3 regions of the Rhizobium sp. 42MFCr.1 genome follow, and region 2 is predicted to be linked to each of the others. Evidence: predicted binding sites of a transcription regulator. Region 2 holds the regulator's gene; each other region holds the start of a gene.
The links. Region 2 encodes LexA, which represses DNA repair genes until DNA is damaged. Its sites were predicted from a motif close to TGTTCNNNNTGTGTTCNG; they were not measured.
Positions count from the first base shown of each region.

Region 1: a site for LexA is predicted at 988-1,005, ahead of recA (recombinase RecA). Genes of this name have one in related genera too.
Region 3: a site for LexA is predicted at 1,208-1,225, ahead of C934_RS0125115 (PA0069 family radical SAM protein). Genes of this name have one in related genera too.

Region 1 is NZ_KB897818.1:203,697-205,970, forward strand. Features, by position in the region: gene C934_RS0101015 (carbohydrate kinase family protein) at 1-891, opposite strand, end outside; gene recA (recombinase RecA) at 1,132-2,220, shown strand.
Region 2 is NZ_KB897844.1:49,551-51,824, reverse strand. Features, by position in the region: gene C934_RS33285 (hypothetical protein) at 1-465, shown strand, start outside; gene lexA (transcriptional repressor LexA) at 500-1,216, opposite strand; gene C934_RS0122295 (VOC family protein) at 1,416-2,274, shown strand, end outside.
Region 3 is NZ_KB897853.1:5,788-8,061, forward strand. Features, by position in the region: gene C934_RS0125115 (PA0069 family radical SAM protein) at 1-1,141, opposite strand, end outside; gene C934_RS0125120 (glycosyl transferase) at 1,279-1,797, shown strand; gene C934_RS0125125 (hypothetical protein) at 1,989-2,274, shown strand, end outside.

The DNA.
Region 1 (2,274 bases), on a different contig from region 2:
TGGGGAGAGGTTTTCATTGACGGCATGCGGCGATTGTACGGTAAGTGCCGCGGCCGCGGCGCCCTCCCTGATGGCATCGGCTAAGGAAATTCCACGCATCAATCCGGAGATAACGCCGGCTGCAAGCGAGTCACCCGCACCGGTGACATCCGCGACATCTTCGAGGTTTGCCGGCTGCTGGGCAACAACATGGCGATCCGCGAAGGCGATCAGCTCGCGTTGGCCGCGGGTGACGACGCCACCGCGTAAACCGATGTCACCCAGCAGTGACGGCCAGTGCGCGGGATCGTTTGGGCGCTCGCCGGTCAATGCGGCAGCCTCGGCCTCGTTGAGGAAAAGATAGTCGATCCCTTCGATGCATGGTTTGAGCTTGAGGGCCTTCGCGGGCGAGATGGCGATCGCGCCCACCGGCTTGCCGAGAGCTTTTGCGCGCTCGACGATCGATGCCAGCGTCTCTGCCGGCAGGTTGGCATCAATGAGAATGAAATCGGTGGCGGCAAAGGCGTCACGTACGGCACGGATCGAAAGGCGCCGCGGCACGAACATCCGATAGAGATCCATGTCGGCAAGCGCAATCACGAGGTTTCCGTCGTTCTCGATGATTGCGGTGTAACTCGGCGTCTTCCGATCCAGGAAAATGAAGGGGCGATCATGAACCCCAGCGAAGTCGGCCGCCTCGCCGACCATCTCGCCGATCGGATCGCCGCCACGCGGTGAAATCATCGTCACATCGAAGCCCAACCTGGCAAGGTTGCGCGCCGCATTGAAGCCGCCGCCGCCCGGCTCCTCAAACCATGAGCCTGGATTGCTGGCGCCTGGCACGGTGTCGCCTGAGATGCGTCCGCGCCTGTCGATGTGGGCTCCGCCGAGGACAAGAATCTTCCGCTTCATTTCATCGTCCCGCACGGTCGAAAGATACGAATCGTCCTGCCGCCGCTGGTCGGCTGGCGACCAGAGCGCTATATCTAAGCCGTTGCTTTCCATCACGAAAACAAATGTAGAACACTGGCAAATTTACCTTTTTGTTTCAATTATTTGCGCGCAACTTGCGCAATGAGAACAAATGCGGTACAAAATCGCCATCGCTGGCGACATTGCTTGAGCGGCTTCAATAACCTAAAGGTGGATCGAATGTCACAGAATACATTGCGGCTTGTAGAGGACAAATCGGTGGACAAAAGCAAGGCACTTGAAGCGGCACTCTCACAGATCGAGCGGTCGTTCGGCAAGGGCTCAATCATGAAGCTCGGCTCGAACGAGAACGTCGTCGAGATCGAAACGGTTTCGACAGGTTCTCTCGGGTTGGATATCGCGCTCGGCATCGGCGGCCTTCCAAAGGGCCGTATCATTGAGATTTACGGACCAGAAAGCTCGGGTAAGACGACGCTGGCGCTGCAGACGATAGCTGAATCGCAGAAGAAGGGTGGCATCTGTGCCTTCGTCGATGCGGAACACGCGCTTGACCCGGTTTACGCCCGCAAGCTCGGTGTCGATCTGCAGAACCTCCTGATCTCGCAGCCGGATACTGGCGAGCAGGCGCTCGAGATCACCGATACGCTGGTGCGTTCCGGCGCTGTCGACGTTCTTGTCGTCGACTCGGTTGCTGCGCTGACGCCGCGTGCCGAAATCGAAGGCGAAATGGGCGACAATCTGCCGGGCCTTCAGGCGCGCCTGATGAGCCAGGCGCTGCGCAAGCTGACGGCTTCGATTTCGAAGTCCAACACCATGGTCATCTTCATCAACCAGATCCGCATGAAGATTGGTGTCATGTTCGGTTCGCCGGAAACGACGACCGGCGGCAACGCGCTGAAATTCTATGCGTCCGTTCGCCTCGACATCCGTCGTATCGGTGCAGTCAAGGAGCGGGAAGAGGTCATCGGCAACCAGACGCGCGTCAAGGTCGTCAAGAACAAGATGGCGCCTCCCTTCAAGCAGGTCGAATTCGACATCATGTATGGTGAAGGCGTTTCGAAGACCGGCGAACTGGTCGACCTTGGCGTCAAGGCGGGTATCGTCGAGAAATCAGGGGCCTGGTTCTCCTATAATAGCCAGCGTCTTGGCCAGGGCCGCGAAAATGCGAAGCTGTTCCTGCGTGACAATCCGGATCTCCTGCGCGAGATCGAGACGGCGCTTCGTCAGAATGCTGGCCTGATTGCGGACCGCTTCCTGCAGAATGGCGGCCCTGATGCAAATGACGGCGACGAGGCTGCAGACGGCTGATTTGCCTGACGGTTTCCCAGAGTTCAAACCGGTCGCATTCCTAATGAGATTGCG
Region 2 (2,274 bases):
CAATGGCGAATGGCGCTCGCCGCGGAGCGAGATCAACCACCGCAATTGTTGGAGGGTGTCAACGCTATCAGGCGGCGGGACATTCAAGGCAGATCGGAAAGGTTATCTGCCGTGGAATTGCGCAATGCCCGCGATGCGTTACGTCAGGCTGCGACGAGCGCTGAGAACCGATTTGTATGCCTGAAAGGCGTCTGGTGCACAGCCACGCACGATAGCGGCTACGTCGTGACGATCGTCGAAAATCCCGCTTACTTCGGCGCTGCCTGCGATACGGCCGATATCGTCGTGACACCCGCTCGCCTCCGCACGACGCGGTGCCGGTCGGGCGCACTTTTGTTCACCGGCGAAAACTTGCGTCGCTTTGGTGCCGCTGAGGTAAGGATCGACGATCAAGGTAGCCCCGTCGTCACGACGGCCTATACGAGGCTCGACCGCCCTTGGATCCGCCATCGGGCGTATAATTAGCGAAGCGGCACCTTTGACGGCGAGCCGCTTGCCTTCAATGATAGCGGCGAATGAGGCCGACAAGCTTGCCCTGGACCTTGACACGGTCAGGCCCGAAAATGCGCGTCTCGTAAGCCGGGTTTGCCGCCTCAAGTGCGATGGAGGCGCCTTTCCGGCGGAAGCGCTTGAGCGTCGCTTCCTCATCATCGACAAGCGCAACAACGATGTCGCCGGCATTGGCGGTGCTGCCGTTGCGGATGATTACCGTGTCGCCATCAAAGATGCCGGCCTCGATCATCGAGTCGCCCTTGACCTCAAGCGCATAGTGCTCGCCTGGGCCAAGCATGTCCGCCGGAACCGTGATGTCATGGGTATTGTTCTGAATTGCCGAAATCGGTACGCCGGCAGCAATCCGTCCCATGACCGGTACAGAGGCAGGACCGCCGTTGTCAGCCTGCGGCGCTGGCTTCGGCGCCACAACTGGCTGTGGTTTGCCGAGGCTGCCTTCGATAACGCTCGGCGAAAAACCGCGGCGGGGCTGCAGGCTCGGGTTATATGCCTCGGGCAGTTTGATGACTTCCAGAGCGCGGGCTCGATTCGGCAGTCGGCGAATGAAGCCCCGTTCCTCCAGCGCGGTAATCAGCCGGTGGATGCCTGACTTCGACGCGAGGTCCAAGGCATCCTTCATTTCATCAAAAGAAGGGGGGACACCGGACTCCTTCATTCGCTCGTGAATGAAGAGAAGAAGCTCCTGTTGCTTGCGCGTCAGCATCGAAGTTGAACCCCAGAGTCGTGAAACAAAGACAGAACAGACACTATATGTTCCATATGTGTTCCGCAAGTACCTAAATTTTCGTAAAACTTGCCTGCAACTTGCTGAGTTTTTGCGTCTCATTTGACCGAAAGCGTAGAAGGGGGTTGCATTGTCCTGTTGCCCGGCGCACATCTTCGCAAATTCCGGAGAAGTTGCCATGAGCGAAGCGCATCCGCTGGACCACATCGTGCTGCCGGTTCCAAATATCAGGCTCTCGCGCGAGCGTCTCGGAAAGCTGGGATTCACCGTCGCGCCCGACGCCCGGCACCCGTTTGGGACCGAGAATGCCTGCATATTCTTCGCCGACGAAACTTATCTGGAGCCTCTCGGGGTCGCCAATGCCGAACTGCATGAAGCTTCGGCGCAGAAAGGCAATGTCTTCACCGCGCGGGACCGTGCCTTTCGATTCCGATGTGGAGACGATGGGCTGTCTGCCGTGGTCTTTGCGACGGCGGATGCCGATCGCGACCATGCCCGGTTTCTGTCCGAAAAGATCAATGGCGGCGAGATGCTGCAGTTCGAGCGGCCGATGAAGATGCCCGATGGCTCGGAGGTGACGGCTGCATTTAAGCTCGCCTTTGCAGTTGACCTGCGCGCTCCAGATTTCTTTTTCTTCACATGCCAACGTGTCAACCCGCTGCCAGCCGACCGGAAAGCCCTGCAAGTGCATGCAAATGGGGTGGTTGGGATCGCAGAGATCGTGCTTGGGGCACCCGACCCCAAGGCGTTTGGACCATTCCTGCGCGCCGCCGCCCACAGCTTGGGAACGACCAATGAGGCCTTCGGTGTGAGTGTGACAACTCCGAATGCCAGAGTGAGTGTTCTCTCCCCGGATGGACTGGACGCCTACTTCGACATCCCTGCGCCTTCCGACGATCGCGGTCTGCGTGGTGTTGCCATCGTTTTCAAAGTAGGCGATCTCGCCGTGACAGAAGCGCAATTGGCTGCTAACGGGATGACCTATACGCGCAAGAACAATCGAATTCTGGTGAAGGCCGCGCCCGGACAGGGCGCTC
Region 3 (2,274 bases), on a different contig from region 2:
GGACGCCGCTGCCATCGGGCGGAACGAACAGGTCGTCCCGCAGCCGCATGCTGCGCCGGGTCATGCCCAGCCGTTTCGTCGCCATTTCGAAACGGCGCGCAATCTGCCAGGCATAGGGTCCGGCGCCCTTCATTCGCTTGCCGAACTCAGCATCGTAATCCTTTCCGCCGCGCATCGAGCGGACCAGCGACATGACGTGACGATAGCGGTCGGGATAGTTCTGCAGCAGCCAGTCGCGAAACAGCGGCGACACCTCGAGCGGGAGACGCAGGATGACATAACCCGCCTCGGTGGCACCCGCCGCGTGCGCCGCATCCAGAATTCGCTCAAGCTCATGGTCGTTGAGCGCCGGAATCATCGGGGCAGCCAGGACCGATGTCTGGATGCCTGCGTCGGAGAGTGCGCGGATGGCCTCCAGCCGGCGCGTCGGCGTCGAGGCGCGGGGCTCCATAGTCCGCGCCAGCTTTCGGTCGAGCGTCGTCACCGACAGTGAAACGCGGACAATGTTCCTCTCCGCCATCGCCGAGAGAATGTCGAGGTCGCGCAGGATCATTGCCGACTTGGTTACGATCGAAACCGGATGGTTCGCCTTTTCGAGCACCTCAAGGATCTGCCGCATAATGCGCCATTCCTTTTCGATCGGCTGGTAGGGATCGGTGTTGGTGCCGATCGCGATCACCCGCGGCTTGTAACCAGGCTTCGCCAATTCTCGCTCCAGGAGTTTCGCCGCATCCGGCTTGGCAAACAGCTTGGCTTCGAAGTCCAGACCGGCCGAAAGGCCCATATAGGCATGCGTCGGCCGCGCGAAGCAGTAAATGCAGCCATGCTCGCAGCCGCGATAGGGATTGATCGAGCGGTCGAAGGGAATGTCCGGCGACTCGTTGCGGGTGATGACCGTTCGCGGCTTCTCGATCTGCACGTCGGTCTTGAACGGCGGCAGATCCTCAAGGTTCTGCCAGCCATCGTCGAACGCTTCCCGGCGCAGAGGCTCAAAGCGCCCGCTCGGATTAAGCCCGGCCGCACGCCCACGGCGGCGGTCGACATCGATCCGCAGGCCGGCAGATACGATCATCGTATCGGCAATATCTGCCGTATGGGCAGGCGCGAATGCGGCCTGCCCTGCAAGGGACTGCTCATTCATCGGATTCTCCGCTGGCGGAAGCTTTGCTTCCATCCGTTTTGATGATTAAATTCCTATCGGCAAAAAGAGAACAATGCAAGAACAAAATGAGGAAAGTGTCGCTGGCAAAGTTTTGTGCGGCGCTCTATGAATAGGCAATGTTGACAGTTGTACTGGAATGCCAGGATCAGGAACCGGAACTGGCGCAGACGTTATCGGTGTTGGTTGCAGGCGCAGTGGAGGGGCTCGTCAGCGACGTCGTGGTGCTGGACCACGACTCGCGGGATGGAACGTCGAGGGTGGCCGACGCCGCCGGCTGCCGCTTTCATTCACAATGGGATATCAAGGATATAGTGCATTCGGCGCGAGGCGATTGGCTCCTTTTCGTGGAACCGGGGGCGCGACCGCAGACCGGGTGGATCGATGAGATTGCTGAGTATATGGCCCTCAACAAGCTGCCGGCGCGGTTCACCGCGTCGCGTGGATACCGGCGGCCTTTCCTGCAGCGTATCGGTCGTGCTTCGTCGCCGCTGGAGCTTGGGCTTCTCCTTTCGAAGACGCAGGCGATCACTGCCGCAAGAAGCGGAATGCGTCTCGCGGAATTCGCGAAGGGGCAAAAGCTGCGCAAGCTCAGCAGCGAGCTGATTCCATCCTGGGTCGCGCGCGCGGCGCGATAGTAGGGTAGGGCGCTGCTGCACGTGCCGCCCATGCGATAATTGGCGCCCGATACAATTTTGCGCTATAATTCCATCATGGCGCCGCCCGAGCGCCTCGCTTCGTGACGGTCGACCATGGAATGCCGGCAGGCGGCAGAACAGGTCAGCGGAAGTCTCCTCTTCTGCCGGTTTCCGGCAAAAGGAGGTGCGTCATGAAACGCAATATGATCCGCGGCCTGATAGCGGCCGTCATATTGACGACATCGATGATCGCGCATCCGCATTCGGCAGCATCGCAGATGATGCGCAGTTGCGCAGGCCGATCCGAGGTCGTCAATTTCCTCGACAAGAATTTTGCCGAGAGACTGACGGCGGTCGGGCTGATCAACCAGAACGCCATGCTTGAGGTCTACGCCGCGCAGAGCGGCACGTGGACGCTGCTCATCACGGATGTTCACGGCGTAAGCTGCATCCTGCTGTCGGGTGATAGCTGGGATA